Regions from separate parts of the Priestia sp. FSL P4-0332 genome, predicted to be linked through region 2. Evidence: riboswitches for the same ligand, from Rfam matches in the RefSeq annotation. Region 2 holds a riboswitch; each other region holds the start of a gene.
What was found. A riboswitch is a leader RNA that binds a small molecule or an ion and turns the genes downstream of it on or off. The one in region 2 is predicted to bind S-adenosylmethionine.
Positions count from the first base shown of each region.

Region 1: linked by a shared signal. The riboswitch ahead of MKY06_RS20260 (hypothetical protein) and the one ahead of MKY06_RS06525 (bifunctional homocysteine S-methyltransferase/methylenetetrahydrofolate reductase) in region 2 are both predicted to bind S-adenosylmethionine.
Region 3: linked by a shared signal. The riboswitch ahead of MKY06_RS08015 (MetQ/NlpA family ABC transporter substrate-binding protein) and the one ahead of MKY06_RS06525 (bifunctional homocysteine S-methyltransferase/methylenetetrahydrofolate reductase) in region 2 are both predicted to bind S-adenosylmethionine.
Region 4: linked by a shared signal. The riboswitch ahead of MKY06_RS11385 (Na+/H+ antiporter NhaC family protein) and the one ahead of MKY06_RS06525 (bifunctional homocysteine S-methyltransferase/methylenetetrahydrofolate reductase) in region 2 are both predicted to bind S-adenosylmethionine.

Region 1 covers NZ_JBBOUA010000001.1:3,845,064-3,853,188, reverse strand. Annotated here, with positions in the region: gene MKY06_RS20280 (glycosyltransferase family 2 protein) at 10-999, shown strand; gene MKY06_RS20275 (hypothetical protein) at 1,110-1,550, shown strand; gene MKY06_RS20270 (GNAT family N-acetyltransferase) at 1,634-2,080, shown strand; gene MKY06_RS20265 (hypothetical protein) at 2,093-2,389, opposite strand; SAM riboswitch class I at 2,511-2,612, shown strand; gene MKY06_RS20260 (hypothetical protein) at 2,682-3,020, shown strand; gene MKY06_RS20255 (DUF1540 domain-containing protein) at 3,121-3,279, shown strand; gene alaP (alanine permease AlaP) at 3,597-5,000, shown strand; gene MKY06_RS20245 (GNAT family N-acetyltransferase) at 5,241-6,080, shown strand; gene MKY06_RS20240 (GNAT family N-acetyltransferase) at 6,110-6,508, opposite strand; gene pdxR (MocR-like pyridoxine biosynthesis transcription factor PdxR) at 6,621-8,024, shown strand.
Region 2 covers NZ_JBBOUA010000001.1:1,278,299-1,286,423, forward strand. Annotated here, with positions in the region: gene MKY06_RS06510 (hypothetical protein) at 1-21, shown strand, start outside; gene MKY06_RS06515 (Cof-type HAD-IIB family hydrolase) at 79-876, opposite strand; gene metH (methionine synthase) at 1,257-4,700, opposite strand; gene MKY06_RS06525 (bifunctional homocysteine S-methyltransferase/methylenetetrahydrofolate reductase) at 4,701-6,539, opposite strand; SAM riboswitch class I at 6,647-6,753, opposite strand; gene MKY06_RS06530 (YkvI family membrane protein) at 7,098-8,125, shown strand, end outside.
Region 3 covers NZ_JBBOUA010000001.1:1,580,293-1,588,417, reverse strand. Annotated here, with positions in the region: gene MKY06_RS08025 (methionine ABC transporter permease) at 1-619, opposite strand, end outside; gene MKY06_RS08020 (methionine ABC transporter ATP-binding protein) at 620-1,633, opposite strand; gene MKY06_RS08015 (MetQ/NlpA family ABC transporter substrate-binding protein) at 1,646-2,464, opposite strand; SAM riboswitch class I at 2,545-2,661, opposite strand; gene MKY06_RS08010 (transporter substrate-binding domain-containing protein) at 3,128-3,973, shown strand; gene MKY06_RS08005 (amino acid ABC transporter permease) at 4,011-4,712, shown strand; gene MKY06_RS08000 (amino acid ABC transporter permease) at 4,740-5,465, shown strand; gene MKY06_RS07995 (GH32 C-terminal domain-containing protein) at 5,535-8,125, opposite strand, start outside.
Region 4 covers NZ_JBBOUA010000001.1:2,249,261-2,257,385, forward strand. Annotated here, with positions in the region: gene MKY06_RS11355 (spore germination protein) at 1-1,331, shown strand, start outside; gene MKY06_RS11360 (spore germination protein) at 1,335-2,462, shown strand; gene MKY06_RS11365 (Ger(x)C family spore germination protein) at 2,446-3,657, shown strand; gene MKY06_RS11370 (YtoQ family protein) at 3,812-4,252, opposite strand; gene MKY06_RS11375 (ABC transporter ATP-binding protein) at 4,423-5,334, shown strand; gene MKY06_RS11380 (ABC transporter permease) at 5,327-6,094, shown strand; SAM riboswitch class I at 6,196-6,302, shown strand; gene MKY06_RS11385 (Na+/H+ antiporter NhaC family protein) at 6,389-7,699, shown strand; gene MKY06_RS11390 (hypothetical protein) at 7,739-7,867, opposite strand; gene MKY06_RS11395 (LacI family DNA-binding transcriptional regulator) at 7,992-8,125, shown strand, end outside.

The DNA of each region.
Region 1 (8,125 bases), 2.6 Mb from region 2:
GGCAATAACATGAACAGACCTATTTTAACGATTGTTGTTCCATGTTACAACGAAGAAGAAGTATTCACAGAGACATCTTTTCAATTAACTACTGTAATAAAAGAACTGATAAATGAACGTCTTGTATCGAGTGAAAGCACCATTTTATTTGTCGACGATGGAAGCAAAGACAGCACGTGGTCGCTTATTGAAAAAGAAAGCTGCAGCAATTTATTTGTAAAAGGGTTAAAGCTAGCGCGAAATGTAGGACATCAAAATGCTTTGCTCGCAGGACTAGAAGCAGCCCATAAGCAATCTGATTGCGTCATTTCCATTGACGCAGATTTGCAAGATGATATTAGCGTCATTCGTACCTTTGTGGAGAAATATTGGCTCGGGTATGAAGTCGTATATGGTGTTCGAGACAGCAGAGAAACCGATACATTTTTTAAACGAACCACGGCAGTAGGGTTTTACCATTTTATGAATAAGCTAGGAATTCAGCTCGTTCAAAATCACGCTGATTTTCGTCTCATGAGCAAACGTGCTCTTGGCGAACTCATGAAATATAAAGAAGGAAACGTCTTTTTACGAGGCCTTGTACCATTAGTAGGATTTCGCTCCACGGAAGTCACATATGACCGAAAAGAACGGACGGCGGGCGAATCAAAATATCCGTTAAAGAAAATGCTTGCTTTTGCATTCGATGGGATTACATCTTTTAGCGTAGCGCCGATACGCTTATTGACGCTGCTTGGAGGAGCTTCTTTTCTCTTTAGTATTGCGTTTGGTATTTATGCGCTGATTCAAAAATATTTAGATCATACGCAAATCGGCTGGACGTCTCTTATTTTATCCATTTGGCTTGTAGGCGGCCTGCAGCTAATGGGAATGGGTCTTGTCGGAGAATACATTGGCAAGATTTTTAACGAAGTGAAACAGCGTCCTAAATATGCGATTGAAAGAGATTTATATACAAAACACTCATTAGACAAACAAAAAGATTTGCTTATGCATTAATTTAAGAAGCTTCTCCTAAATGGAGAGGTTTTTTTTTGTTAAAGCGTTTATCATAATTTTTAAGTGAACAGGAAATGCTACTACTAAAATTTCTAAGGAGATCAAAATCTATGAAAAGACTATTTTATACAGTCAGCACTTTTTGTTTTGTCTGGCTTGCTTTTGCAGCCATTCATGTCAGCGCTCTTTCGATTGAGAAGCTTCCAATGAAGAAATCATCTGAACAATGGTCGGTTGAACTGACAAAAGCGAGCATGACGGGAGATAATCAGCTAAAGTGGAAAAATAACGTCTATCATACATATGGATTAACCGTTGAAAACATTGGAAAAGACGTAGAGCGCGTGCAGGTCCAAGCTTTTCGGCACGAAGGAAAAAATAAGGCGAAATACAGCTTGTTTTCTCCTATTGAAAGGTCTAACTTAAGCAAAAGCGGTCAGCGTTTTCGCTATGCGAATTTTGCTGTTCCTGGAAAAGCGGCAAGCTTAGACATCATGATCAACTGGACGGACGAACAAGGTAATCATCAAGAGCATTTTGAATTTAAATAAAAGTCTTCGCCTAGGCGAAGACTTTTATTTTGCAGGAATTTATCCTCGCATGTAGAAAACGAACACGAAAGGAGAGATCGATAATGATTGCAAAAGCTACTGAAGAAGAATTACAGGAAATTCGGACGAAATCTGCTGATGCGCTGTTTGAAGGAACAATGAAGCAGTTTCATCCGTCAGCTGAACGCGTAAATGAACTAGTTGGTAGTGCCTTTGAAAAAGGCTGTTATTATTTAGTTTCAAGACAAGAAAATAAACTCGCAGGCTGGGTTCTTATCGGCCCATCTACCGACTTCTTTTCAAAAGAAGAAATTGGCTTTATCTACGAATTATATGTTGTACCGGAATACCGCGGGCAAGGTTTAGCCAAGCCGTTAATACAAAAAGCAATTGATGAATTGTCTATCAAAGGATACCCTGAAATCAGACTCAGCGTTCATGCTGGGAATTTTGCACAGCATGTGTATCGTGACCTTGGATTTGTAGATAAACAAATATCAATGACCTTACAGATGGTAAAACGTCCGTAACGTTGGTGAATATCAGCGAGTCCATAAAACATAAGATGTTATACACGCGATGAGGTTTGGCAGTGAAAGTAAAAGTAAATAAGTAGCCCAAACGGCTCCTTTATCTAGTACTTCAACGGCTCCTCCACCTGTATTATCTGAGGAAGGGGGATCTTCAAGCGCGTTCATAACTAAAGCTGCCGCAGCTAAAATAATTCCTCCGATGCTTCCCGTTGTTTTGACAATTGCAATATGGAAAGTAGATGAAAAAGCAATAGTAAGAAGCAGCAGCAAGCTTCCCAAAAAAGCAGATAACATATATCGTTTCATGTGCTCACCATCCTTTATGAAATCATACCATATTTTACTTCTTTTTTCTTTTTATTGAAAAGCTATTGACGTAACCTATAAAACATATTAGAATAGCCAGAAATAATTTAAAAACGAAATATTCTTATCTAGAGAGGTGGAGGGACTGGCCCTTTGAAGCCTCAGCAACCACAATTATTGAATGGTGCTAATTCCAGCATAGCCTAGCTCTGACAGATAAGAAGAGGAATCTTTTTCTATGATGAAATCCTCTTCTTAGGAAGAAACATTTCGTATAGAAAAGGTGAGGACATTGAACAGTAGACAAACAGCGTTAAGCACTGATGATTATTTAGATCTATACTTATTAGCCAAAGAAATAAAAGACGAAACGTGGCAGCAGGAAACTTTAGCTGCGCTAAAAACGCAGCAAAATCGTTCATTTGAAGAAAAACAATCCGCCCTAGTTCAAGAGATATGGGAAGATTTTAAACAGTTAAATGAAGATATTTCTTTTACGTATCGCTTGATTCAAAAAGAGCCAACTAACGAACAATTTCAGACTAAATTAAGGCACTTGAGAGAACGGCGGATCACGCTGAGCCGTGAGTTATATTTAGCTAAAAAACAGTATGTTGAACACACGCAATAAAAAGATCCGCTTGATAAACAAGCGGTTTTTTTGCGTGAAAATGTTAGAATCGTTATATTTCGGGTAGTAAATAGATAAGACAAGCAAAGGAGGGATAACAGTGGCCCAAGGTGTATTATGTGAAGTGAATGAGTGCATGTATTGGAAATCCGGAAATAAATGCAGTGCAGAGTCCATTTACGTTGTGAGTCCTGAAAGTAGTCACCATGTTTCTGAAACGGAAGAACCTGGCTGTAAAACTTTTGAACCCGCGAGATAAATGCTAGTTTTTATAAAAAAGCATAAAATGAACGATGCGCTGACGGAGTTGAGTCGGCGTTTTTCTATTTTTTTAAAATACTATTGCTTAAGTGCAATAATAAATACATATTAAAATAGCAGGGCCTATGTCTAATTGTGCGTTTAAACAAAATGATAAGATAATTTTTTTGTTTTTCGACAAAAGAAAAGTGAGAGAAAGGTGATAGAATACAAATATACAGCCTAGCTGTCTTTTAGCACAAACTTATATGAAAGCGCTAACAAAAAAGGCTGTGTTCATCTCGTTTTGACAGATTGGAAAAAGGGGAGACGTTTATGCAGGGGAAAACTCAGGGGAAAGAATTGAAACGCGGGTTAGAAGAAAGACATGTGACGCTGATGTCCTTAGGAGCAGCCATAGGGGTAGGACTGTTTCTTGGATCTGCATCTGCTATTAAATTAGCAGGACCGGGAATATTATTGGCGTACGGATTTAGCGGAATGATTATGTTTTTTATTATGAGAGCACTTGGAGAAATGGCGATTCAAAAACCTGTTGCAGGTTCATTCAGTAAGTACGCACGCGACTACTTAGGGCCGCTTGCCGGTTATTTAACAGGTTGGAACTACTGGTTTTTATGGGTTGTAACATGTATGGCTGAAATTACAGCCGTTGGTATTTATATGGGGTATTGGTATCCGGATGTACCAAACTGGATTTGGGCGTTATCGGCGCTTGTTATCATGACAACGGTTAACTTCTTAGCTGTTAAGGCATATGGTGAACTGGAATTTTGGTTTGCACTTATTAAAATTTTAGCGATTGTATTAATGATTGCCGTTGGATTATTAATGATTGTGTTTGGAATCGGCAACGGCGGCGTTGCGACTGGTATCAAAAACTTGTGGGACAACGGCGGACTGTTCCCGAACGGATTTAAAGGCATTTTGCTGTCGCTGCAAATGGTCATGTTTGCATATTTAGGAATTGAAATGATCGGCGTTACCGCGGGAGAAGTGAAAAATCCGGAAAAATCTCTAGCAAGAGCGATTGATTCTGTCTTTTGGCGTATTCTTATTTTCTACGTTGGTGCATTATTTGTCATTATGTCGATTTATCCGTGGCAAGAAATCGGTTCACAGGGAAGCCCTTTTGTATTAACATTTGAAAAAATCGGCATTCCAGCGGCGGCTGGTATTATTAACTTTGTCGTGCTAACAGCAGCTCTTTCTTCTTGTAACAGCGGTATTTTTAGTACAGGCCGTATGCTGTTTAACTTAGCAGAGCACGGAGAAGCACCAAAAGGATACGGCCAGCTTACAAAAGGCGGCGTACCGGGAAAAGCTGTTTTAGCATCAGCGGGTGCTTTATTAGTGGGAGTAGCGTTAAACTACATTGTGCCTGCCAAAGTATTTACGTGGGTAACAAGCATTGCAACATTCGGTGCGATTTGGACATGGGGAATTATTTTGCTTTCTCAAATTAAGTATCGCAAAACGTTAAAAACAGGTGAAGAGGCAAAGCTGAAATATAAAATGCCTTTATTTCCGTTAACATCTTATGTGTCACTTGCGTTCCTAGCGCTGGTGGTGGTTCTCATGGCATATAATCCAGATACTAGAATTGCAGTTGTCATCGGACCATTATGGTTTATCGGTCTTATTATCGCGTACTATGCAAAAGGATTCCACAAACGAAGTCAAGGTTCAGCTGCAGCTGAGCAAAAGCTAGTGAAATAAAAGAAAAGACCTCTTTCTTGGAAAGAGGTCTTTTTTCATTAGTTTATGTGCGAATGATTAGTTTGTTTTAAGGGATCATTGGTACGTATGAATAATGTAGAAAATATTCTATTTATTCTGTACTATTTAGTTAGAGAATTCGTTAATGATTAAGTGGTAATTGAAAGTGGATAAGTATGTTAGTTTTACGCTTTTTAACGCCGTACAGTGCATCGAAAAGTTGGGAGGAAATAGGCAGAAATGATAGAAAGATTTAGTGAAAAAGACATAAAGGATTTGCTAGTGCTATCTAAGTTGGAAAAATGGGATTATAGCGAAGCGGATTTACATACGATTTTTTCATCTGGAGACGTATTTGGTCATAGAAATGAGAAAGGTAACATTGTATCAAGCGTAGCAGTAATTTTGTATAAAAATCAGTCAGCTTTTATAGGAATGGTAATTGTGAGAAAAGATTACCGAAAACAAGGGTTAGCCGGGCAGCTCATGAAGCACTGTTTGCAAACTCTTTCCCCTGAGGTGAATGCCTACTTAATTGCGACAAAAGAAGGTGAGCACTTATATAAAAAAGCAGGGTTTAAAACCGTGGACTATGTAAGTAAATATATAAGCAGTGAATACATACCAAGAGCATTTAAAGCTTCAGGGGTTTATACACGATCCTTAACGAGAAGGGACTTCAAAGAGGTTGTAAAGCTTGATGAAGCAGCATTTGGAGATAATAGAAAGCTATTTTTAAAAAGTAGAATTCAGCAAGCTGAAAAAGCAGTTGTCTTACAAAACGAACAAAATAAAATGACGGGTTATGGTTTTGCGGTTCGTACCCCAAGCAATATCGTGATTGGTCCTGTAGTTGCTCCAAACGCTGAAGCAGCAATGCTAGTCATTGATGAACTAGCGAAGAATTACAAAGAAAAGCTGAGAATTGACCTGTCTTCTCATGAGGAAACGTTAAAGAAACTTATGGAAAATCACGGATTTCAGCTTCAAAATGAGCCTCCTGTTATGGCGTATGGTGTCAATCCCCTACCTGCTAGACAGGGCAATCTTTTTGCTATAGCAGCTCAGGCGTTTGGATAAAAAGAAAGGAGAAGCTCCTTTCTTCGCGTCTACCGAATTCTATCAATTTTAAATCCGTTATCAATTTGATGAAAGCCGACTTTTGGATAGTAGTTCATAGCAGAAGGAGCGGAAAGTAAAATCAGCGCGACTTCTTCGCCGATTTCTGATTGAACGTGTTTGATTAGCTGTGTACCGATTCCTTGATTTTGATAATCTTTTACAACAGCTAAATCCGATAAATAGCAGCAATAGCTAAAATCTGTTAACGCTCTGGCTATGCCAATGAGTTCGCTGTCGTTCCAAGCGGTGATAGTAAGAGAAGCATGATCAAGCATTCTTTGAATTCGATCAAGGTCTTGTGCAGGACGTTTAATACCGGAATGTACAAATACTTCAGCAGCTTGTTCCGCACGGATTGAGACGTTGGTTTTATAAGTGATAGTCATTGCGTCATCTCCTTGATTTATAAGATATAGTCCAGTATATGAAGAACCTGAACTGAGAGTAAGTGTCAGAAACAGTGAATTTAATAGTATCAGTTAGAAAGGAAAGAACACTATGTTAGAGTTAATGCCTTTGCTTGATAAAAGAAAAGCAGATCCCTTATACATGCAGCTTTATATCTACATAAAGAAACAAATTCAAAAAGGTACCATTCCGCCTCTTGAAAAACTGCCTTCTAAACGAAAGCTAGCTCTTCATTTAAGCATTAGCCAAAATACGGTTGAAGCAGCTTATGTACAGTTAGAAGCAGAGGGCTATATCGAGATACTAGCCAGGAAAGGGGCATTTGTAAAAGAGATAAAAAATGAAGTTGTGCTTCAAGAACTGCCTCCCGCCTATGTCTCTTTACCGCAAGAAGAACGGAAATCAACTGTCATTGACTTTAGCCATGGAAAGGTAGACGTAGAAAAATTTCCGTATAACACGTGGAAAAAGCTAACGGTTCAAACTATTTATCATGATGAAAGCCAGCTTTTTTACAGCGGACATCCACAGGGCGAACTGCTTCTTCGCCAAGAAATTGCAGCGTATCTTTATCATTCAAGAGGAGTGCGCTGCACGGCGGAGCAAATTGTGATAGGTGCAGGTACGCAGTATCTTATGTGGCTGCTTTCTGTCACGTTGGGGAAAGAAAAAATAATTGGGTTTGAAAATCCGGGTTTTCACCGAACGAGGCACGTTTTTCAAGAACAAGGCATGTCAGTTATCCCTATTTCTCTCGATAATTCTGGCTTGAAAGTGAAGGAACTGAAAGAAAGCGGAGCGGATGCGGTGTACATTACGCCGTCTCATCAATTTCCTATTGGGATGGTCATGCCGATAGCAAGAAGACTTGAACTACTAGAGTGGGCGGCAGAAACGAACAGCTATATTATAGAAGATGACTATGACGGAGAATTTCGCTATAAAGGAAAACCGATTCCGGCCCTTCAAGGATTAGATCAAGACGATCGCGTTATTTATACGGGTACGTTTTCAAAATCGTTGATGCCTTCTCTTCGAATAAGTTATGCCGTGCTGCCACACCGGCTTCGTACAAGCTATGTGAAGCACTGTGGACTTTTTAAACAGCCTGTTTCAAGGCTTCATCAGCATACGCTTTTGCTGTTTATGAAAGAAGGGCACTGGGAACGTCACTTGAATAAAATGAGAACAACGTACCGTAAAAAACAAGCGCTGCTGCTAGATTGCTTGACTACTATTATGGGAGATCATGTAGATGTTATTGGAGAACATTCAGGCTTGCATATTCTTCTTGAGGTGAAAAATGGAATGAGTGAGCAGAAACTAATAGAAGCAGCTGCCAAGCAAGGGGTAACGATTTATCCAACGTCTATTTATTATCATAGTGCCGGTGATAACAACACGCCCTATGTATTGCTTGGATTTGCTGGACTGTCTGACGAAGAGATAAAAACGGGCATAGATTCGCTGTTTAAAGCTTGGTTCGTCCAATAAGAAGTGAAATTAAAGAGTTCTTTAAACAAAAAGACTTTAAACGGTCTATTTTAGCGAGAGAAATAGATAAGAACCAGCGCGTTTGATTACACAGACTGCGC
Region 2 (8,125 bases):
CGTTCTTTACGAAAAAAATAACTACCGTTTTCTTATTAAATAGATAAAAGCGGTCAATTTAAACGTTGACCGCTTTTTTTAGGTTGTTTGCTTATTTTTTTCTAAAACAATACGCGCTGCTTCACTAACTGATGACACAACAGCAGAGGCGTGGCGCTGAACAGCTTCAGGAGCTGTAGCCATAGCGAAACTGTTCGGCGTTAATTGGAACATAGGAATATCATTAAATGAATCCCCCACACATGCAATTTCCTCTGGTTTTAGCTGAAGATGATTTAATAAAATTTCAATGGCATTTCCTTTGCTGATATGTTTAGGCATAATATCCAAACACTGCTTGGCAGAAATATATGTATCAATATAATCACCAAACTCTTCGTTCACTTCTTTTTGCAGAGCTACCATTTCATCATGATCTCCAAGAACCGTGATTTTAGATGGAGAAAGAGCGTGACCAAATGAATCTGTCATTTCAATTTGTTCTTCGATAGGGAAAAACATGTGAGTTTCAATTGCTTCAATAATTTCATTTCGCTGCTCTACATAATTGGTGTCGTTTGAACAGACAAGCGTAATACGGTTAGGATCTATCGTTTTTTTATAAAGTTGAACCGCTAAATCATCTTCAAACACTTTTCCATGAAGTTCTTGATTTTCTTTGGTCCACACAAATCCTCCGTTTTGGCTTATGCGATGAAATGTATTGTTAATATCAGTAGAAATTTTTAAAATTTCCGTATCCATTCGTCCAGAAGCAAGACAAACCTCTACTCCTTGGCGCTGAAGTTCACTAAGTGCGTCTGCATTATGCTGTTCTACGTATTTTTCTTCGTGTAAAAGAGTGCCATCTAAGTCGCTTACAAATAATTTGATCATTTCTTGAAAATTCCTTTCCCTGAAAAATTTGCTGTGATAAGAGTGTTACAAATTTATTACATTCCTTATTCTATCAGTGTTTCCCAAGAAACTCATAAAAAAAGCTCAAACCGGCGGTGAATTCAAAGAGATTGAGACATAACTACATCAATTTTTCCCGCAGGAGTCTTCGCCTTGCCCTTCAATCAACAGCTAGAAACAGCTACATGAAATCTAGTTCACCATCATAATGAAAAAATCCGAATGGAGTTGATTCTCAGTCAAGAATCTGAATTCACCGTTCGGATCTTTCTTCAGCTAAAATACATTTGTCGCAGCCTTTTTTTCAGATTTGTTCACTGTAAAAAAACAGCCGCGGTCTAAAAGACCGCGGCCATATTTTATAATACGTTAAAATATTTCGCTTCAGGATGTGCAAAAACAAGGGCTGTAACAGAAGCTTCTGGTTCCATCATGAAACCGTCTGTTAACTGAATGCCGATGTCTTCAGGTTTAAGTAATTTAAACAGTTTTGCTTGGTCCTCAAGGTCTGGACATGCAGGATATCCGAATGAAAAACGCTGACCTTGGTATTTGGCTGAAAAACGCTCCGCCATTGTAAAGTCAGGCGAATCGGGGAATCCCCAGCGGTCACGAATTTGCTGATGAACACGTTCTGCTAATCCTTCAGCTAGTTCAAGCGCAAGAGCTTGGAACACGTGACTCTTTAAAAACTCGCCGTTTTCTTTGAATTTCGCGGCGCGTTCGCGAATGCCTGTTCCTGCTGTTACAGAGAAGAAACATACATAGTCCATCTCTTTTTCTTTAGGTTTTGCAAAATCAGATAAGCACAGGAACTGTCCTTTTGCTTGTCGAGGGAAGGTAAAGCGTTCAATTTCTGTTTTTTCATCAGCAGGATCATAAATAATTAAATCATTTCCGTCTGCTTGAGCAGGGAAGAACTGATAAATAACCGCTGGCTTAATTAAATTTTCTTTTAGTGCCAGTTCGAGCAGGTCATCAACGGTTTCTTTTAATTGAACAGCACGCTCGTCTTTTTCAGCAAGCAGCTTATTCACTTTTCCTTTTAGTCCTAAGTGATGGCCTAAAAGCATCTGCCAGTTAATATACGGAAGAACCTGTGCCAAATCGTAGTGTTTGACAACGTGCCGCTTTAAATCAGCCGGTACAAAAACAGGAGCGTCCGTTGAAATGGCGGATCTTTCTAAAACAGCCGTAGCTGCTTGAGCGGTTTGAGGCTGGCGTTCTCGAACCGCTACTTTCTTTTCTTGCCGCGTTTTTAAATCTGCTAAAAGCTGAATAACTTCTTCTTTGTTCTGCAGCTTATTTGCTAACGCTAATCCGTCCATCGCATCTTTGGCGTAGAGGACCGCACCTTCATATTCCGGGGCAATTTTAAAGTCAGTAAATTTACGGGAAAGGGCAGCGCCTCCTACCATAATTGGAACATCAATGCTTGATTGTGTTAAATCTTGGGCAGTCAAAACCATTTGCTGAGCTGATTTTACTAGAAGACCTGACAGGCCAATGATGTCTGGCTTTTCTTCTTTTACTGCTTCAATCAGCTGCTGCGGCGTTACTTTAATCCCTAAATCAATTACTTTAAAACCATTGTTGCTTAAAATGATGTCTACTAAGTTTTTACCGATATCATGCACGTCGCCTTTAACCGTTGCAAGAATAACTTTGCCTTTTCCAGAATCATTTTCAGTTGCTTCCATATGAGGTTCTAAAAAGGCAACGGATGCTTTCATCACTTCCGCACTTTGAAGCACTTCTGCTACAATCAGCTGGTTGTCATTAAACAAACGTCCAACTTCCGCCATGCCCTTCATAAGCGGTCCGTTAATAATATCTAACGGATCATCATATTGAGCTAAAGCCTGTTCTAAATCAGGAAGCAATCCTTCTTTTGTACCTTCGACAATATACATTGCCAATCGTTCTTCGAGTGTTAACGTAGAAATTTCTACTTTTGCTTCTTTCTTTTTATCACGATAAAAGTCGGTAAACGTGCTTAACGTTTCATCAGTTGTGTTAAATAATAACGCATTAGCAAGCTCAATTTCAGCTTCTGGAATAGAAGCATAGCGCTCTAACTTTTCGGTATTGACAATGGCATAATCGAGTCCAGCCTGCGTACAGTGATAAAGGTAAACGGCATTTAGTACTTCACGTCCGACTGGAGGAAGACCGAATGACACGTTACTTACGCCAAGAATGGTCAGGCAATCAGGCAGGGCTTCTTTAATCATTTTAATTCCCTTAACTGTTTCTTCAGCAGAACCAATATATTGTTCATCACCAGTCCCTACAGGAAACACAAGAGGGTCAAAAATAATATCTTTTGGATTAAAGCCATGTTTTTCAACAAGCAAATCATGTGAGCGTTTAGCAATCTCTACTTTTCGTTCTGCAGTAACGGCCATGCCTGTTTCATCGATTGTACCGACAACCAGAGCTGCACCGAATTTTTTTACTAGCGGTAAGATTGCATCAAAACGCTCTTCACCATCTTCTAAGTTAATGGAGTTAATAATGACCTTACCTTGTGAGTACGTTAAAGCTTTTTCAATAACTTTCTCGTCCGTTGAATCGATTACAAGAGGAACCTTCACTTTTTTTACAACTTCTTGAATAAATTCCTCCATGTCTTCCATTTCTTCACGGTCTGGATCTGCTAAGCAAATATCAATAACGTGAGCACCATTTTTAACTTGAGCACGCGCAATTTCAGATGCTTCTTCAATTTTTCCTTCTGCAATCAGACGCTTGAACTTGCGAGAACCGATTACATTCGTACGTTCTCCCACAAAAAGAGGGCGCATAGAATCGTCATATACAAGTGGTTCAATACCGGTTACAGCATGGTTATGCTCGGAGCGATCGAGCGAACGAGGCGCAACCTCTTTTACCGCTTCAGCCAGTGCTTTAATATGAGCAGGCGTTGTACCACAGCATCCGCCTACAAAGTTCAGCCAGCCTTTATCAGCAAACCCTTTAATTTTTTGAGCAAGCAGCTCAGGGGATTCATGATAATTGCCTTCTTCATCCGGAAGTCCAGCGTTTGGATAACAGCTAACTGCTGAAGTGGCTAGGTCTGAAAGAGAGCGAATATGATCCGTCATAAATTCAGGGCCTGTCGCGCAGTTAAGTCCGACTGAAAGAGGCTTCATGTGTTCCAGTGATAAGTAAAAAGATTCGATATCTTGACCAGCGAGAGTTGTTCCCATAGGCTCAATTGTTCCTGAAATCATAATAGGAACTTCGGTTTTTAGTTTTTCAAACGCCGCTGTAATCCCTAGAAACGCGGCTTTTACGTTCAGCATGTCTTGACAGGTTTCGACTAAAAGTAAGTCAACGCCGCCGTCTAACAAACCCCGAACTTGCTCTTCGTACGATTCTACTAACTCAGGGAATGTAATGCCTCCGGTAACAGAGAGAGTTTTAGTGGTAGGACCGATAGCTCCAGCTACGAACCTAGGCCATTCGGGAGTTGAATATTTATCGCGGGCTGCACAAGCAAGCTTCACAGCTTCGATATTCAATTCATAAGCCAAGTGACCTAAATCGTATTCATCAAGTACGGTAGATGTTGAGCCAAACGTATTGGTTTCAATGATGTCGGCACCTGCTGCAAAGTACTCTTCATGAATGCGCTGAATCACATGAGGCGCTGTTCGAGTCAAATATTCGTTACAGCCTTCATATTCTTCGCCGCCAAAATCTTCAGCGGTTAAATCAGCATCTTGAATCATCGTTCCCATTGCTCCATCGATGACGAGTATTCGCTTCTTTAGTTGTTGTTCGATAAGTGAGCTCATTTATATCTTCCTTTCTGATGTAACAAGTTGCTTGTCATGAATATAGCGTGTTAGAATCTCGGTCATTTCATAGCGCATAAACGGCGTAATTAAGTAAATACCGTCAAATAACTCATATGCTGTATCAATTAAGTTCTTTGCAATCGCAAGACCTTCGACTTCACCGCGAATCCGGTCATTTCCCGTTGCATCCATGCGTTCTAGAATATCTTCTGATAATTTAATTCCAGGTACTTCATGGTGAATAAATCGAGCATTTCTTGCGCTTGTTAACGGCATGATCCCGATGTATACCGGTGTTGTTAAATGTTTGGTTGCTTCATATACCTCTTCAATTTGCTTAGTTGAATAGAGAGGCTGAGTAATGAAATAGTGAGCCCCGCAGTCGATTTTCTTTTCCAAACGCTGAACGGCTCGGTCTAAGTGACGCACGTTTGGATTAAAGGCAGCTGCGATGGAAAAATTGGTTTTTTGACCAAGCGGTTTACCGGAATAAGATAGTCCTTCATTAAACTGAGCGATTAAACTAATCAAGTCAAATGAAGATAAATCGTAGACCGAAGTGGCGCCAGGGAAATCGCCAACTTTTGACGGATCACCGGTAATTGCAAGCACTTGATTCATTCCTAGCGTATGAAGTCCCATTAAATGAGATTGAAGTCCAATTAAATTTCGGTCGCGACAGGTAATATGAATAAGCGGTCGTGCTTTTGTTTCTTGCTGCATCAGTGTTGCCATTGCCAAGTTGCTGATGCGAGGTGAGGCAAGAGAATTATCAGCTAATGTAATAGCATCTACGCCGACTTTATCAAGTGCTTTTGCGCCTTCTAAAAATTTCGTCGGACCAAGCTGTTTAGGCGGATCTAGCTCGACGATAACCGAGCGGCGCTTCTTCACAATTTCATGCATATGAGGTTTATCCTGCTGCTCACGCTCTTGAACCGTAACGGCTGGTCTCATTTTAACGACTTTGCTTGTAATCGGAGGCAGGTCTTTTAAGGCAGATGACATTGCGCGTACGTGAGCTGGTGTTGTACCGCAGCATCCTCCAATTAAGCGAACCCCTTGTTCGCGGAATAAACGCGCGCTTTCTACAAAGTAGTCTTCATTAGTTTCATATTCCAGCTTTCCTTCCACATACGCCGGAAGGCTGGCATTAGGGTAAGCAGATAAGAAAGCACGATCAGGAAGCGGTACTTCTTCAAGAGACTGAATCATATGATAAGGACCTAAGCGGCAGTTTAGCCCGACAACATCTGCTCCCAACGCTTCTAATTCTTTTAATGCATCTGCTAAAGGACGGCCATCTTGCAGCACGCCAATATCATGCAGGGAAACGTGGGTAATAATAGGCTTATCCGTTTCTTTTCTTGCCAGTGTAAGAACGGTCTTTAATTCTTCGAAATCATAGTATGTTTCAAATAAAAGGCCATCCACGCCTTCATTTAAAAGCCAAAACATTTGTTCACGAATGCTTCGCTTAACCTCTTCTAAACTAATAGCGTTTTTTTGGAAAGAACGAATTCCGCCGAGTGTACCAACCACGTAAGCCTGATCTTTTGCAGCTTGTTTCGCTAATTTTACACCAGCAACATTGATGTCTTTGACTGAATCTTCTAATCCATAACGGGCAAGTTTTTGATAATTAGCAGCGTACGTATTTGTTTGAATAACGTTTGCACCAGCTTCTACATAGGCTCTGTGAATACGAGAAACCTCTTCTGGTTTGGTGATGTTTAGTTCTTCAAAACAGCTGTCAATACCGTGTGAGTAAAGGAGGGTACCAGTGGCACCATCCCCAATTAAAATTTTAGACTTTAAATCTTCAAGTAACCCCATGTCAAAACCTCCTTAAATTGTTCCGCTTCTATTTCACGAGTGATTCGTTTTATGCAATATGCCGATAAAATAGAAAAAGTCTTCTTAAGAAGAAGACTTTTTTCGCCTTCTTATCTTCCAAGCAATAAATTGCTTGCTGGATTTAGCACCATGTCTCTAACGACTGGTTGCTGAGGTTTCAAAGGGCCAGTCCCTCCACCTCTCATGATAAGAATCAATTGTATATAATTGAAACATATTTTTTTAAATAGAAAGAATACTTATTTAATAATTTATCTGATTTTTAGAAATTATACAACAGTAAATTGTGAATTTCCAGCAAATATTGAGGGAAATTTAAAAGCTAAAGGGAAAATATCCGTATATTTTGTTTAAAAATGACTGTTATGTTAGGGGTTAAGGAGTTTTTTGTGAGAAATACAAAAAGAAAATGAAAAATAAAAAATAAACGAAAAGGCACAAGCGCTGGGATATGCGTAGATTTACACGTAAAAAGGCTCGTCTTTTTTTAATCGTTTCTACATATAGTGAACTATGAAGGGTAGAAGGGTGATGGGCATGAAAAGGTGGAAACTCACGCTGCAGGTTGCTGCTACGTATGTAGGCACCGTTGTAGGAGCCGGTTTTGCAACAGGCAAGGAAATCGTTCAATTTTTTACACAGTACGGGGAACTTGGAATGGTCGGAATTTTGGTCAGCGGCTTGTTTTTTATTTGGCTAGGTTCAAAAATGATGCTGCTTTCGCACGCAATTGGGGCTTCTTCTTATCAGCAGCTTAATACATATTTATTTGGTGATGTGCTTGGAAAAGCGGTAAACGGTGTAATGATTGTCATTTTATTTGGAGTAACTTCAGTCATGCTAGCGAGTACGGGGGCAATAGGAAAAGAACAGTTTGGACTGTGGCCTCCTGTTGGGATGATTTTTACAATTGTTTTAACTTATATATTTATCGCAAAAGGAATTAACGGTATTTTAATGGTTAATTCTCTTGTTGTGCCGATGATGCTTTCATTTGCTTTTATCATCTTTGTGCCAAATATCAGCTATTTCTCACTGATTCAAACGAAGCCGGATTTAACGCTCGTCACGCAGTGGAAGTGGGCGGTTAGTCCCTTTTTATATATTTCCCTAAATCTAGCTTTGGCTCAGGCCGTTTTGGTTCCATTAGGAAGCTCCGTGAAGGATAGGAGCGTGATTAAAAAAGGGGCCGTAATAGGAGGGTGTGTACTTACGTTTATGCTTGTTTCTACTCATCTTGCCCTTTCCAATTTGCCTTATTCATTTCAACTTGATATTCCGATGAGTGCCGTTGTTAAAAATATCTCAGCGTGGGTGAATGTTTTATTTACGGTAGTTGTGTTAGGCGAGATTTTTACTACATTGATTGGAAATGTATTTGGAATCGCTAAGCAGCTTCAGTCATTTCTTCCCCTGAATGACAAACAAGCTTTTGCGTTTATTATCTTGGCCTGCTTTATTATTGGGCAATTCGGATATGCCCAGCTTCTTGAGTTTTTGTATCCGATATTTGGCTATATTGGACTAGCTTTTGTATGGATGCTATGTATTAAAAAAGAAAAAAT
Region 3 (8,125 bases), 300 kb from region 2:
GTATCAACTGAACAATAACAATCAAAATTAAAATGGTTGTATACATAACAGTGGGCTCAAAACGTAAGTGTCCGTATTGAAAAGCAATGTCTCCAAGCCCTCCTGCTCCAACAAGCCCTGCCATCGCCGTCGCCCCAATAAGACCAATAGTAGCTATTGTCAGCCCAAGAATAATACCTGAACGTGCTTCTCTAACAACAACATACCAAATAATTTTTAGTGTTGAGATTCCCATTGATTGATAAGCTTCTATAATACCTTTATCTACTTCAAGTAATGCAGATTCCATTAACCTAGCTATATAAGGGGCTGTATACACAACTAAAGGGACAATAACACCTTGTACGCCAATTGTAGTACCTGCAACTAGTTTAGTGAATGGAAGGATGAAAAATAATAAAATGATAAAAGGAATGGATCGAATAATATTAATAATCCAGTTGCACGTTCGATATACCCACACATTTTCAGCTTGCCCACCTGGTCTTGTCATTACTAAAAAAATTCCCATTGGTAAACCAATGATGATGGCAATAATTAACGAGATAATGGTCATCGTAGCGGTTTGTAATAAACCTTCCCAAATTACACTTCCCCACTCATTAAAGAAAGCAGCCATTTAGTTTACCTCCTCTACAATTACGCCTTGATTTGTTAAGTATGTAATCGCTTGTTCATATTCTTCCTTTTCACCACGTAAATGAACGAGTAACTTACCAAGAGTGTGGTTTTTTAGCTGTTCAATTCCCCCTGCTAATATGCTTGGCAATACATTAAATTTCCGAGAAACTAAAGCTAAAGCTGGTTCTTCTGAAAGCTCATTTCCAACAAAGTGCAAAGAAACCAGCTTACCGGTACTGCGATAAGACGCCATTATTTCAGACGGAATAGTGAAAGTATTTTCAGATTCTACAAAGCGCTTTGTTGTCGGATGCTTAGGGTTAGTAAAAAGGGAAACGACTGTACCTTGTTCTACGACGTATCCATTTTCCATAACTGCAATTCGGTCACAAATGCGTTGTACCACCTTTAACTCATGCGTGATTAAAAAGATTGTTAATCCAAGCTCTTTATTAATCTTTAACAGTAAGCTCAAAATGGCTTCGGTCGTTTCGGGATCAAGTGCACTAGTTGCTTCATCGCTTAATAAAATCTCAGGTTCATGCGCTAGCGCACGAGCAATAGCAACACGCTGCTTCTGTCCGCCGGAAAGTTGTGAAGGATAATGATTTTGTTTATCTAAAAGTCCTACGATTGATAAATATTTTTCTACGCGCTCCTGAATTAATTTTTTGTTTACGCCTTCTAGCTTTAATGGAATCGCTATGTTGTCGTAAACTGTTGCCGTTTTTAATAAATTGTAGCCTTGAAAAATCATGCCGATTTTCCTTCTCGTTTTCTGCAGCTCTTGCTTACTTAGCTTTGATAGATTTTTTCCATCAATGATGACCTCTCCAGAAGTCGGTTTTTCCAATAAATTAATGCAGCGAATTAATGTGCTCTTTCCAGCTCCGCTATATCCAATAACACCGAATACTTCACCTTTATTAATCGTTAACGAAACATCTTTAACAGCTTCTACCGCTTTTCCGTTCACTTTATAGGTTTTAGAAGTTTTCTTCAGTTCAATCATTCTAGCCCCTCCTTAAAATGCCGGTACAACAGAACCTTTAAATTCTTTTTCTATGTATGTACGAATTGTATCTGAATGATAATATTTTTCTAGTTTATCAATAATTTTATCTTGTTTATTCTCTGTACGGACAACAAAATAGTTTGGATATGGATTATTTTTTATTTTTTCATGATAGATTGCATCATCATTAATCGATAAACCCGCTCCCATTGCAAAGTTTGTATTAATGGCTGCTGCAGCTACCTCATCCAACTGAGAAGGAAGTTGAGACGCCTCTAGTTCTACGATTTGAAGATCAAGCTTATTTTCAGCAACATCTTTTTTAGTAGCCGTTGTTTTCACACCATCTTTTAATTTAATAACTCCTGCAGATTCAAATAGTTTGAGCGCGCGGTATTCGTTGCTTGGGTCGTTTGGTACTGCAATTTTGTCTCCTTTTTTGAGCTCACTAACATTTTTTAAGCTATTTGCATAAATACCCATCGGGAATGCTACTGTTTTGAACACATCTGTAATCTTATAATTTTTATCTTCCACTTGCTGCTTTAGAAAAGGCAGGGTTTGATAGTTATTACTATCTAAATCATGTTGATCTAATGCTGTATTAGGAGTGTTATAGTCATTAAAGACTTTTACCGTAATATCAATACCATCTTTCTTGGCTAATTTTTTCACCTGATCTGCAATTTGCTGGTGAGGTCCACCCGTTACACCGATTGTAATCTTTTTCGAATCTAATGCTTGTGCTTCTGTTTTACTGCAGGCTGCTGACACCAACAGCGATGCTGCCACTAAAGTAAGTCCAATTGCTTTTGTTACTTTTTTCATGTTTTTATTCTCTCCTTTATTTTCTCCATAAAAAAACGCCTCCCTTAAAGATTAAGAGAAGCGATAGTTTACGATCGGTTCTCTTATCTTCCAATGCACATAATATGCACATTGCTGGATTTAGCACCAAAACAATACGTGTATTGTTGGGTTGCCGGGCTTCAAAGGGCCAGTCCCTCCACCGCTCTTGATAAGAGTTGTTTTTATAAAGTTTTATTTACATTAATTTAACTTTATTATCCGAAAATTGTCAATGTTTATTTTTAATATAATTTTCAGTATAGGAATAATAAAAGATTTATATAAGAAAACTCAATTAAAAGATGATTTGTATAACTTATGATTTCTCTTTTCTTATTCTTATATAGTGAATAGCTTTCTATTACTTAAGCAAGAATACTTTTCTTTGCATTTATGACATTGACAAAAACAGGAATACATCGATATAATTCATATTAATTCTATCGGTAATATATAGTTTGTGGAATTCCAAATCTTATTTAAAAATTTTTTACTGTTAGAATATACTTCCTCTATTGTAGTAGTAAGTATATGTTCACTGCCTACTGGATCACCAATGGCACCGAAAAAGCTTTTTAGCAGCTTTTTCGGTGCTTTTTTATTATTCGTCACACAGAAATTAGTATCGGGAGGAATAAAACGATGAAAAAATTATACTTTACTTTAGCTTTTGCAATTGGACTTATTATGGCTTTAGGAGGATGCTCTCAAAGCTCTAGCTCAGAAAATAGCGATAAAAAAGTAGTCAAAGTTGCTTTGAGTGATGAAGTAAATCCGCCTTTTCTATTTACGAACGACCAGAATGAGCCTGTTGGATATGATATGGATTATTTAAAACAGCTTGAAAAAAAGCTTCCGGAATACAAATTTGAATATACGCTTGGGGAAGAAGAAACAAATTTGGTAGGTGTCTCGACAGGAAAATATGATTTCGCCATCAATTGGTTCTTTAAAAACCCTGAACGTGAAGAAAAGTTTCTTTATCCTGCACATGAATATGGTTATTCTTTAACGGCCTTAGTGACACAAAAATCACGGAATGATATCAAAACACTTGACGATATGGTAGATAAAAAGTTTCCACCCGTATCTGCTACAGGTGGATTGCGCGCTATTTTGAATGCTTATAACAAAGAACATGCCACTAAGCCTTTAACATTAGAAAGCATTGATAACCCTTCTACGGCAGAAAACTTAAAGTTAGTGGATAAAGGTAAAGCGGATGCTATTTTTTTAAACGTAACAACATTTAACGAAGTACAAAAACAGCTCAAATTAAATTTAAAAGTAGGAGGCATTGTATCAAAAGAACCAACTTGGTTAGTCTTTAATAAAAATAATCAAAAACTTGCTGATGAAATTGATAAAGCGACAGTCAAATTAAAAAATGACGGGACGCTAGAAAACTTGGCTGAAAAATGGTTTAAAGTAAATTTCTTTAAAGACTTAAAGTATATTAATCAGCAAAACTTCAATTTCCAAGATTAAATGAGTATAAGAATTCATCATTAAGGCGGGGTGAGATATGATTAGTACTGATTTTCATGATTGGTTAAAACTATTGTGGCAAGTGGTAGATAAACTTCCTTTAACACTATTTATGTTAGGCCTTTCTCTACTTTTTTCGTTGCTTTTAGGTTTCGTGATTGCCCTGATACGCATTCAAAAAAAGCCTGTTCTTTCTAAAATGGCTACCATCTATTTATCTTTTATGCGCTGTACACCGCTGCTTGTTCAGCTGTTTCTTGTATACTTTGGCCTTCCTCAGCTGCTGCTCCTTGTCCATATCGACATTAACAGCTGGAGTCGCATCACTTTCTTGGTGATTGCTTTTTCCTTACATACTGCCGCTCCTTTATCAGAAGTTATTCGTTCAGCATATCTCTCGATTGATAAAGGGCAGTTCGAAGCAGCGTATAGTATAGGCATGAACTATTTTCAATCCTTAAGAAGAATTATCCTTCCTCAAGCGTTTGTAGCAGCACTACCTAATTTAGGAAATGCTACGATTTCATTATTAAAAGATACTGCACTTGCTTTTAGCATTGGGATTATTGATATTATGGGGCAAGTTCGCCTTATTTTGGGCAACAACTATGGAATAGGAATGTTTGAAATTTATGTTACGATTTCACTTGTTTATTGGAGCATGTGTATCGTAATTGAAATCATAGTCAGTTATTTAGAGAAACATCTTAAAAAAGGCAGGGTCAGCATCTCTAAATAACCTGCACTAGTAAAGGAGTGAACATGATTGCCTATTATTGATTTGCGATTTGCTTTGGAGCAAACTCCTGAAGTCTTAAAAGGTGTGCCTTTAACACTAACAATATCGATCATTTCAATGGCGTTAGGAAGTATTTTTGGTCTTTTCATTGCGGGATGCAGAATATATAAAATTCCACTGTTAAAGCAAATAGCTGTTATATACGTCTCATTTATGAGAGGCACTCCATTGCTCGTACAGCTCTATGTATTTTTCTACGGAATCCCTATTTTTATAGAATTTCTAAACGAGACTCAAGGATGGCACTTAGGTGGGGATACTATTTCACCTTTAATTTATGCTTTAATTGCGTACACATTAAATACCTCTGCTTATCAATCAGAGGTATTCCGTTCTTCTATTCAAACCATTGACCGTGGTCAATTTGAAGCTGCATATTCAATAGGAATGACTACTTTTCAAGCTATTAAAAGAATTATCTTCCCCCAATCTTTAGTAGCCGCTATTCCTAACCTTGGAAACATTTTTATTAGTTTAATTAAAGCCACTTCTCTTGCTTTTGCGGTAAAAGTAGTTGAAATTATGGCGATATCTAAGGTCATCGCCAATGATGGGTATAGATATTTAGAAATGTATCTGGTCGCTTCACTTATTTACTGGATTCTTTGCTTTTTCTTTGAAAGGCTGTTTGTAGTCATTGAGAAAAAGCTTAGTTATTATGAATTAAGAGAAGAAGTGCGTTCAGCTTCTTAGGCCCCCTAGAAAAATTACTATAAACTGATCAAGAAAGCTGCCTTAGTAAACGGCAGCTTTCACAATCCCTTAATCCACTATTTCAAGCTTCACTTCATTAAACAAACTAGTAGAATTCCACACATTCAACCCCGCATAGCCTTCTGAAAAGGTATGGTCCACTGCATCAATCACAAGCTTATCATCGAGATAAACTTGAATGTGTTCTCCTTCAGCCGTTACTTTCAAGCGATAATCCGTATTTGTCTTTAAATCCAACTTTCCCCCATCATCGTAAATAATGAGATCCTTGCCTATTCCGTCTCTAAACGCAATGAGTTTTACTTGATTATTAAGCACATCTACATTCGCAGCATAAGCGTTATTTGCCTGTTCATCCGAACGGAATACTAGCGCTCCTGCTCCTGTAGAATTTGAAACAGAATCGGCTAACACCTTTATCTTTGCCTCATATATAAAATTCTTTGCTTTTTCTGATGATAAAGCAAAGGCATCTTCTTTGCTTCGTCCTTGTTTTCCATTAATCGTATCGGCCCATAGTCCGCTAATGCTTTTCCACCCTGATAAGTTTGTATCAACAGGACTTTTATTCCAAATAGATTTTAATGGATACATCTTTAGAGAATTCAATTTTACACCTCCTCCTTTGCTATAAAGCCTTATTTTATTGCTTGAAAGCTTTGGAAAGAGCTGATCTGTTATTACTTCAGTGCCGTCATTACCAAATACTTCTACAGATGACTGGTCTACAAACATATGAAGCTTAACCTTTCCGTCTTTTGGAAGCATGGAAACAGAGTGTTTGTCTTTCACATTTTCACCAAAATCAAAACTTCCAGAGTTTGTTCGGTCAACAAATAATCGCTGCTTGTTTACGTTATAGCTGACTTTTGTATTTTCACTGCCTTCTTTTTGAATTTGAAAACCAAATTCTTGTGCATCTGTATTTGAAACATCGAATTCTGCAATGATTTCATATTTGTTTTCCTGTATGCCTGAAAGAAGATTTTTGTTTTCAGTAACCATCAGATTCTTCAACACCTTTTTTTCTTGCTTATTGCGAATTGAATCAATTGAAACAGGTATTTGTTTTAAACGAAGCCCTTTTGCTGTGTTGGTGAGTTCTATTTTTCTTGGGATTGACATAGAGCTTCTCCAAGTAGTAGTTGGGGTATTGTTGGCATATTGCCAGTTGCTCATCCAGCCTAGCCAATACTTTTCTCCGTTATCTCCTTCAACTCCGCTCCAATCTACAGCAGCATAAAAGTCGGCACCATAATCTGTCCAAAGCACTTCCTCTGGCGGGTTTTCATTTTTAAATGTTTTTCCGTCAAAATCACCAACAAAGTACTGCATACCTGAACCTCCAGCTGACGCTCCATCATTGATGCTGACCTGCAGCACCCATTTTTTCTTTGTGCTGTCTCCATCAACCGGCAGTTCAAGTAAAGTAGGACACTCCCAAATCCCTCCGTTGCTTCCATGAGTTGATTTCACCCATTCTCCTGACACAGTATTCCAATCTGAAAGCTCTCCGCCTTCCCTTTGTTTAACTTCCTCCGGTTCTTTTGCTACACTGTCTACTTTATCCGGCATTTTTTCTGTATTAAATACATTAACATCATCTAGATTAATATGCCCCCATCCGCCTACAGCTTGATCAACGGCTTTAATGTACAGTACTTCTCCTATATACTTAGAAGCATCCCACACGTAGGGCTGATACTTTTCATCTGCAAACTTTGTATTCGCTTGACGAATCAATTCTTTATCGTCAGATGCTCTGACTAAGGAGACATAGCGGTTTGTGGAGTCGTTTCCGCCTCCCATTAACAAATTGATTTCACCTGAGCCGCTCAATTTAAAATAAGACGAATGTAATTCTCCAGTGGCATTATCGCCATCTTGCTTATCAGAAAAACCCCATAAATGATACTTTCCTTTTTGTTCAAAAAGACCGCTCCAATTTGCGGTTGCATCCGTTACATGATCGTTTGTGAATGCATTTCCCTTTATCGTTTTCCAGCCGGTGAGATCTCCTGTTTCAAAACTTTTATTTTTAATTTCTTTTTCATCCGTATCAATAAACTTAGTCATATTAACGTCTTGAAACTGGACTGAAGATTGATTAACGTGTAGTCCAAACAATCCTTTTGAAAAAGTTTCATCTTTTGCAGTAAGGGTGAAGTTATCGTCTATATGCAAATCAAGTTTATTTCCCGATGCAGTTACTTTTACTTGATGTGATTTGCTCGTATCAATTTTTTCGTTTGTTTCGGCAAGGACAGTTGAAATGCCATTTTGAAGCTTTACTAGTTTGACTGTATCTTTAGAAGCATCCACGCTAGCTATATATCCGTTTTTGGCTTCCGCGTCTGCTCGAAAGAGTAGTGCACCTGAACCATTTGCATCTAAAAATGTCATATTTGACTTGAAAATGAACTGATCTCCCTGTTCTTCACTTATGATATATCCATCGCTGTCAGATTTACCAAGTTTTCCAGCAGCAGTATCATTCCACGTTCCAGTAATAGGTTTCCAGTTAGATAGATTGGTTATAAAATTAGATTGATTCGTAAATTTAACATGACGAAAGACAGCTGTGGAATTCCATGCTGTTAATCCAAACTGACCATTTTCAAAAGATGCATCACTGCCTT
Region 4 (8,125 bases), 970 kb from region 2:
TTATTGAAAAACATATTTTGTCATCATTGATGGCTGATTTTTCAAAAGAATATCAACAGGATCAGCTTTACGTAAAGGGAAGCCTTTCAAAACAGTGTATTAAAAGCCAAGTATTATCAATTAGTGATGTAGAAGAGGTCCATTCTATTAAAGAAGTAATATCAAAAGTCTTAACAGGATCTACGGCTCTTTTAATTGACGGGTTATCACTTGCCTTAATTCTTGGTACAAGCAAATTAAAAACAAGGACGATTGAAGAGCCCGTATCAGAAGCATTAGTGAGAGGGCCAAGAGTAGGCTTCACTGAATCTTTAAGTGATAATACTTCTTTATTAAGAGGAAGCGGAGATATTGAAAATTTGTCGCTGGTGAAATTTCAAGTAGGAAAGCGTTCCAAAAAAGATTTAATTGTTGCTTACATAAAGGAAATTGTTGATCCAGAACTAGTTGAAGAAGTAGAAAAACGAATTAAAAAAATTGACCTTGATAATGTACCGGAGTCTGGATATGTTGAACAACTCATTGAAGATAATTACCTTAGTCCCTTTCCTCAGGTACAGAATACGGAGCGTCCCGATCGTGTAATTGCTGCTTTGATGGAAGGGAGAGTAGCCATTTTATTAGACGGGACGCCTTTTGCTTTGATTGCTCCCGTTACGTTTAGCATGATGTTACAGTCGCCGGAAGATTATTATGAAAGGTGGATTCCCGGTACATTCATTCGTTTTCTTCGTTATATTGCAGTGGTTCTTTCCCTTTTTACACCGGCTTTGTATATTGCGTTTATTTCATTTCATCCAGGATTAATTCCGACTAAGTTAGCTATTTCTATTATAGGATCAAGATCTGGTGTTCCGTTTCCCGCCCTTATCGAAGCCTTATTTATGGAACTATCGATCGAAATTTTGAGAGAAGCCGGACTCCGGTTGCCGAAACCAATTGGTCCAGCAATGGGCATTGTCGGTGGGTTAATCATTGGAGAAGCTGCGGTGCAGGCAGGAATCGTTAGCCCTATTTTGGTGATTGTAGTGGCGTTAACTGCTATTTCATCGTTTTCTATTCCGCAATATAGTGTAGGAATCACATTGCGTATTCTTCGTTTTGTAGCCATGCTTTGTGCTGCCATACTTGGATTATATGGCGTCATCTTATTTTTTCTTTTTATGATGAGCCATTTAGTGAAACTAAAAAGTTTCGGCGTGCCTTATATGAGTCCAGCTGTTCCTTATCGTTTAAGTGAATGGAAAGACTTGGTAGTCCGTATGCCTCTGATGATGATGAAACGACGTCCAAAGATGATGCACACCAAAGATCCTCTGCGAAAAGGGTAGCTTATGATGAAAGGAAATGGGCCGTTAGAAATGATAAATTCAAAAGATCGTATTACGACGCCTCAAACAACTATTATTATTACCAACTTTATCCTTGGAACAGGGATTCTTACCTTGCCCCGGGCAGCTGCGGAAAAAGTGAAAACACCAGATGTTTGGCTAACTGTTATTTTAGGGGGGATAATCACCATGATAGCAGGGGTAATCATGGTGAAATTAAGTCAACGTTTCCCTGAAAAAACCTTTTATCAATACAGCCAAGAAATTGTAGGGAAATGGATAGGCAAGTTATTTAGTTTCTTCATAATAGGTTATTTTTTAGTACTTGGTGGGTTTCATGCTCGTTCATTGGCAGAAGTAACAGGATATCTATTGCTGGAAGGAACCCCTAAATGGGCTATTATTATGCCCTTTATGTGGGCAAGTCTCTACCTAATCAGAGGAGGGATAAATCCAATTGCTCGTCTATTTGAGATTATATTACCTATTACGGTTATTCTTTTTTTACTTGTTGCCTTTATGAGTATCAAAATATTTGAAGTGGATAATCTGCGCCCGGTACTAGGTTCAGGTATTACGCCGGTGTTAAAAGGGATAAGGACAACAGCTCTTGCGTTTACTGGGCCTGAATTCATGCTTTTAATATTGGCATTTATGAAAGAACCAAACAAAGCAGTAAAAGCTGTACTAGTTGGTACTGCGATTCCTTTGCTTCTTTATGTTATTACCGTCGTGATGGTTATCGGAGCGTTCTCAGTGGGTGGAGTGGTTACGAGAACGTGGCCTACGCTTGATTTGATAAGAAGTTATGAATTAACTGGGTTAATCTTTGAACGCTTTGATTCCTTGTTGCTGGTGGTATGGATTATGCAAATGTTTACTTCTTTTACTGTTAACCATTACGCTGCTTCATTAGGACTGTCTCAGCTTTTCAAAAAAAATATCCATCCATTTATGTATGGTGTGCTTCCGGTTATTTATCTCATTTCCATGGTTCCTAGAAATATCAATGATGTATTTAAATTAGGAGATATGGTTGGCAATGCTGCCCTGATTTTATTTGGCTTTTTACCGGTACTGCTTCTTATCATTTCAAAAATAAAGGGGAAAAAGTATGAGACAAGCCTCTAATCACGTACGGTTCTTCTTATCGGTTTTGCTTTCTGTTTTTTTGCTCGTTCCTCTGGCGGGCTGTTGGAGCAGTCATGAAATTGAAGAACGAAGTTTAGGAGTAGGTATGGCTCTTGATAAAGCTAACAAGTCCATGACTGAAAAAGAATTTGATGAACAAGAAGAGTATCCCAAAAGGAACTTGATTACGTCAACCTACCAACTGATCACCCCGCAAGTGGCAAGTTCAACAACTGTCCAAGGAGGATCTCAGCAGAAGGCTTACGTGAATATGGCTGAAACGGGAGATTCTATTCATCAAATGACCCGTGAATTATCATTGAGAAGAGAGACTTCGATTGCCAGCCAACATCTAAAAGTAATTATTATTGGCGAGGCTCTTGCAAGAACGTATAGCTTAGGAAAATTAGTGAATGAGTTTCTTCGTGATAATGAGATTAGACCAAGCTGTCTTGTACTTATTAGTAAAGGGAGAGCTAGCGACGGGCTAGAATCGAAGACAGCAGGAGAGATCCCGGCATTTCGTTTGGCTGGAATGGTGGAAAATGCCTATCGAACAACAAGAATTTTACCTCCCACTTCGCTCATTAAATTAGAGAGCAATATTGAATCAGGGACTAGTTTTCTATTGCAAAATGTATTATCGGCAAATGGGGAAATCAAATTTGCTGGTGCTGCCATAATTAAAGGGAAAACAAACAAAATGATCGGTTTTTTGAATGAAGAAGAACTAGATGGTCTGACTTGGATCACAGGAAAAGGGAAAGGCGGGCTAGTGAAAAGCTTTGATAAAAAGACCGGTCAGCTGATTGTATACGAAATAGAATCCATGAAAAGTCATATTGAACCTCATGTTAAAGGAAATAGCATCTCCTTCAATGTGCATATTGAATCCGAGGGAAGGCTATCTGAAAATTGGGTGGTCTCAGGAAATCCTTTAGAAAATCAATTTTTACATAAGGTGCAAAAAAACTCAGAAAAAAAAGTGAAGCACCTCGTAAGAAACACGGTAGAAAAAATGCAAAAAGAATATAAAGTCGATGTAGCCGGGTTCGGAAACCAATTGAGAATTAAGAGGCCCAGAGTATGGATGAGGGTTAAAGACAATTGGGATCAAACATTTAGTGAAGTTCCAATTAACTATGATGTAAAATTAATGATTAAAGATTATGGAACGTCAGGATCAAGAAAATGAGTAGCTAAGTACAATTTTGCTTGTTTTGATGTTGAAAATGAAAGAAGCTAAAAGGAAATAGCCTTAGAGCTTGCTAAAAAAATATTTCCCCTAGTAATGAGCTTGAGGGATAAATGAAAAATAAGAGCTGTCCAGAACCGACAGCTCTTATTTGCTATTCAAAAATATAAGCTAATGCTTGAAGAGCCTGTTCTGGCGTTTCGACTACAACCTGCGCTTTGTTTGACAGTTCTTTAAGCGGGTGATGCAGTTTTTCAGGGCGAACCAAAATTAACGGTTTATCTAATGCAATGGCTGTTGCCGCATCCATTGCGCTGTTCCACTGCTTGTATTTTTCGCCAAATAAAGCAATAACCACATCAGATTTTTTAAGGAGCACCTGCGTACGTAAATTATTAATTTGAGAAGCAGCTTCATCTTTTAAGACAGCGTTAGGCTGTTTTCCTAAAATTTCTTCTCCAATGTTGTCGGAGCGGTCATGGTCTGTCATGGGACCGACAAAGGTAAGGGGAAGGTTTAATTGTTCTGCTTGGTTTTTAATTTCGTCCCGCCAATTATCGTGAATTTGCCCGGCAAGGTATACGGTTAAGTTCATTATGTAGAAGTCCTCCTCTAACTAAAGTTTGTTTTATTTTATCAAATGTAAGCGGATAATACGAATGATTTGAATGGGCTACTTTTCCAAAAATAAGGTTATAGTAGACAAATAGCTAAAAAAGAGAAACAATAGAAGGCGTATTGCTAATTAAAGAAAGGATGTACATGATGACAGAAACAGTGCTACAAGTAGATCATGTCAGTAAAGTAATTGGGAAGAAAACCATTTTGCATGATGTATCCTTATCGGTTGAGCGCGGTGAGATTTTCGGATTGCTTGGTCCAAATGGTTCTGGAAAGACAACGCTAATTCGTACCGTCGTAGGACTCATTAAAGAAACAGAGGGCACGATTACCGTTAACGGCTTTCCTTTAAAAGAACAGTTTACATCAGCTATGAAATCAATTGGAGCGATTATTGAAAACCCTGAGTTTTATGATTATCTGACGGGCTATCAAAATTTAAAACACTTTGCGAATATGCATGAAGGGATCACATCAGAACGCTTGGATGAAGTGATTGCTTTAGTAAAGCTTGAAAACAGCATTCATGCAAAAGTGAAGACGTATTCTCTTGGGATGAGACAGCGTTTAGGAGTGGCTCAAGCTATTTTACATAAGCCTGCATTGCTTTTATTAGACGAACCAACAAATGGTCTAGACCCAGCGGGAATGAGAGAATTTCGTACATATTTACAAACGCTTTGCAGGGAAGAAGGAATTTCAATCTTAATCGCGAGCCACTTATTAAAAGAAGTAGAAGCACTATGTGACCGCGTTGGCATTATTCAAGACGGTGAGTTAAAAGCCATTCAAGATCTATCTCCAAATCGTCAAGATCAAGGAATGTACGTAGAATTTGAAGTGTCTGATGCGCAAAAAGCAGCGGATCTTTTATCACAAGAATTTGAAGTAACGATGAGATCACATAGTATCGACGTGGCGATTGTAAAAGAACAAATTCCAGCTGTGAATAAAAAATTAGTGGACAGCAATATTTTAGTCTACCGAATCACTCCTGTGTATGAGACGCTTGAAGATTCGTTTATGTCCGTTACGGAAGGAGAGCACCATGCTTAAGTTAATTCAAAATGAACATATGAAATGGTTTCATAAAAGAAGTACAAAAGTCACGTTTATTACAATCGGTATTTTAACTCTTTGTATGGCTCTTTTAATGAAGAAAGTAGCAAACAGTGCAGGAACAGAAGACAACATTTTGAACTTCCTGTCATTTAGTTCAGGTATGCTCATTCTTGTTCAATTTTTTGCTCTTGCTGTTGGAGGGTCAATGGTTGCAAAAGAGTTTGAAGCAGGTACCATTAAGTTTCTTTTAATTCGTCCTGCTAGACGTTCAACGATTTTAGCATCCAAGTACCTAACCCTCATTTTAATTAGCTTGTATTATTTACTGAGCTATTTGCTTTTTTCGTTTGTATGGGGAGCATTGTTCTTTGGCTTTACCAGTCTAGAAGGAGATGCGCAGCTGCTTAAAAACATTACGCTTACGTATGATAGTGCGTATATGGAAACGTTTATGATGATGACGTTCGCATTCATGCTGTCGTCTTTATTTAGAAACAGCGCGCTTGCTTCAAGTCTAGCTATTGTCGTAAGTATCGGGGCAAAAGCTGTAACAGGACTAGTATCAGAGTTTGGTTTATGGTGGGGGAAATTTTTACTGTTCGCCAACACAAACTTTGTGCAGTATATGGACGGAATGAAGACGATGTTTGACGGCATGACGATTCCATTTTCAATCTTCGTCTTAGTCGCGCATTTTGTCTTCTTTATGGGCGTAGCTTGGGCAGCGTTTTTAAAACGAGACGTAGCTAATTGATGTGAGAATTTTCGCACTATATATTTTTCTGAAATAGCATTTGACAATTAAATAAAAAGAGATTACAGTAGTGAAAGACTATTTTTAAAACAACTATAAACTTCTTATCAAGAGAGACGGAGGGACTGGCCCTATGATGTCTCGGCAACTGGCTGTACGCAGTGCGGTGCCAAATCCAGCAGACGATGTTTCGTTTGGAAGATGAGAAGGGTAATCTTATGATACAAAATAAGAGACCTCTTCTTATCAATAAGAAGAGGTCTTTTTTTATTACGTAAACAAGAGGTGTTAAGAATGGAACAACAAAAAGGAAACGGCTGGGCGCTGTTACCGCTGGGCGTCTTTTTAGTCCTGTTTGTCGGATCAGGAATTATAACGGGAGACTTTTATAAGCTGCCTGTATTAGTAGCCATTATCATTGCAGCCATTGTGGCGCTGGCTATGAACCGCAAAGATTCACTTAATGTAAAAGTGGAGCGTTTTGCTAAAGGAGCAGGACATCCTGATATCATTATTATGGTGCTTATTTTTATTTTAGCAGGTGCTTTTTCTGAAGTCGCTAAAGGCATGGGAGCTGTGGATTCAACGGTAAACTTAGCGCTTTCTGTGCTTCCGCAAAGCTTAGTCGTAGCAGGAATCTTTGTTATTGGCGCATTCATTTCAATTTCGATGGGAACATCAATGGGAACAATTGCTGCGCTGGGACCTATCGCTGTAGGAATCAGTGAGCAAGCGCATGTTTCTGTTACATTGGCAATAGCCGGTGTGATTGGCGGTGCAATGTTTGGTGATAATTTATCTGTTGTCTCTGATACAACCATTGCGGCAGTTCGTACGCAAAAAACAAATATGACAGATAAATTGAAAGTAAACTTTTTTATCGTACTTCCTGCAGCGATTGTTACAGTGATTCTATTGCTTGTAATGACGCTAGGAAACACGTCATCAGTAGAAATTAAAGATTTCAGCTGGTTTAAAATCTTGCCTTATATCGGCGTACTCATTGCTGCAGTATTTGGTGCAAACGTATTAAGCATTTTAACCGGAGGAATTGTGCTAGCCGGCGTGATTGGATTAGCTGACGGAAGCTACACGCTTTCTTCTCTTGCTAAAACTGTGACAGAAGGTATTGGCGGAATGTCAGAGTTAATTATTTTATCTCTGTTAATTGGCGGAATGGTTGAGCTTATTCGCTATAATGGCGGTATTCAGTTCTTATTGAATTTATTAACACGACGCATTCAAACAAAAAAAGGCGGAGAATTCAGCATCGCCGGACTGGTAAGTTTAACTAATTTAGCGACGGCTAATAACACGATTTCAATTATTACAGCAGGTCCGTTAGCAAAAGAAATCTCTGATAAGTATTCAATTGATAATCGTAAATCAGCCAGTCTGCTGGACTTGTTTTCATGCAGCGTTCAAGGGCTTATCCCTTACGGCGCACAAATGCTTCTCGCAGCAGGGTTTGCTAAAGTTTCACCGATTGAGATTATTCCATTTACATTCTATCCAATGTTAACAGCGGTTTGCGGAATCATTGCGATTGTAATTGGATTTCCTCGTTTAAATAAAAAGTCTAAGTCATCTAAAGAAGCTGCGTAATATGAAACCCTTAAAAAGAATGTTCTTTTTAAGGGTTTTTTACTGTTTGAAAAAATCAGTCGGCTTTTCTTCATCTAACTCCTTCCAAAGCGTCTCATTTTGTTTAAGTGCATAAGCCGCTCCTCCAATTTCAATTCCGCATAATAAAATAAATAATAAAATACCCATGAAATGACCTCCTTACGTAAATGAATAAAAACACGATGGTAACGGGTTTAGCTTCTTGCTGTTTCACTTTATAATGAGAATAAAGTATGAAACGCGTTTCAGCGCAAGAGAAAAAGGTGAAAACATGACAAATATCCGAGATATCGCAAAAAAAGCGGGTGTATCTGTTTCGACTGTATCCCGGGTGCTAAATCATCATCCGTATGTAAAAGAAGAGAAACGCCGGCTGGTAGAGCAGGTTATTCACGAACTTAATTA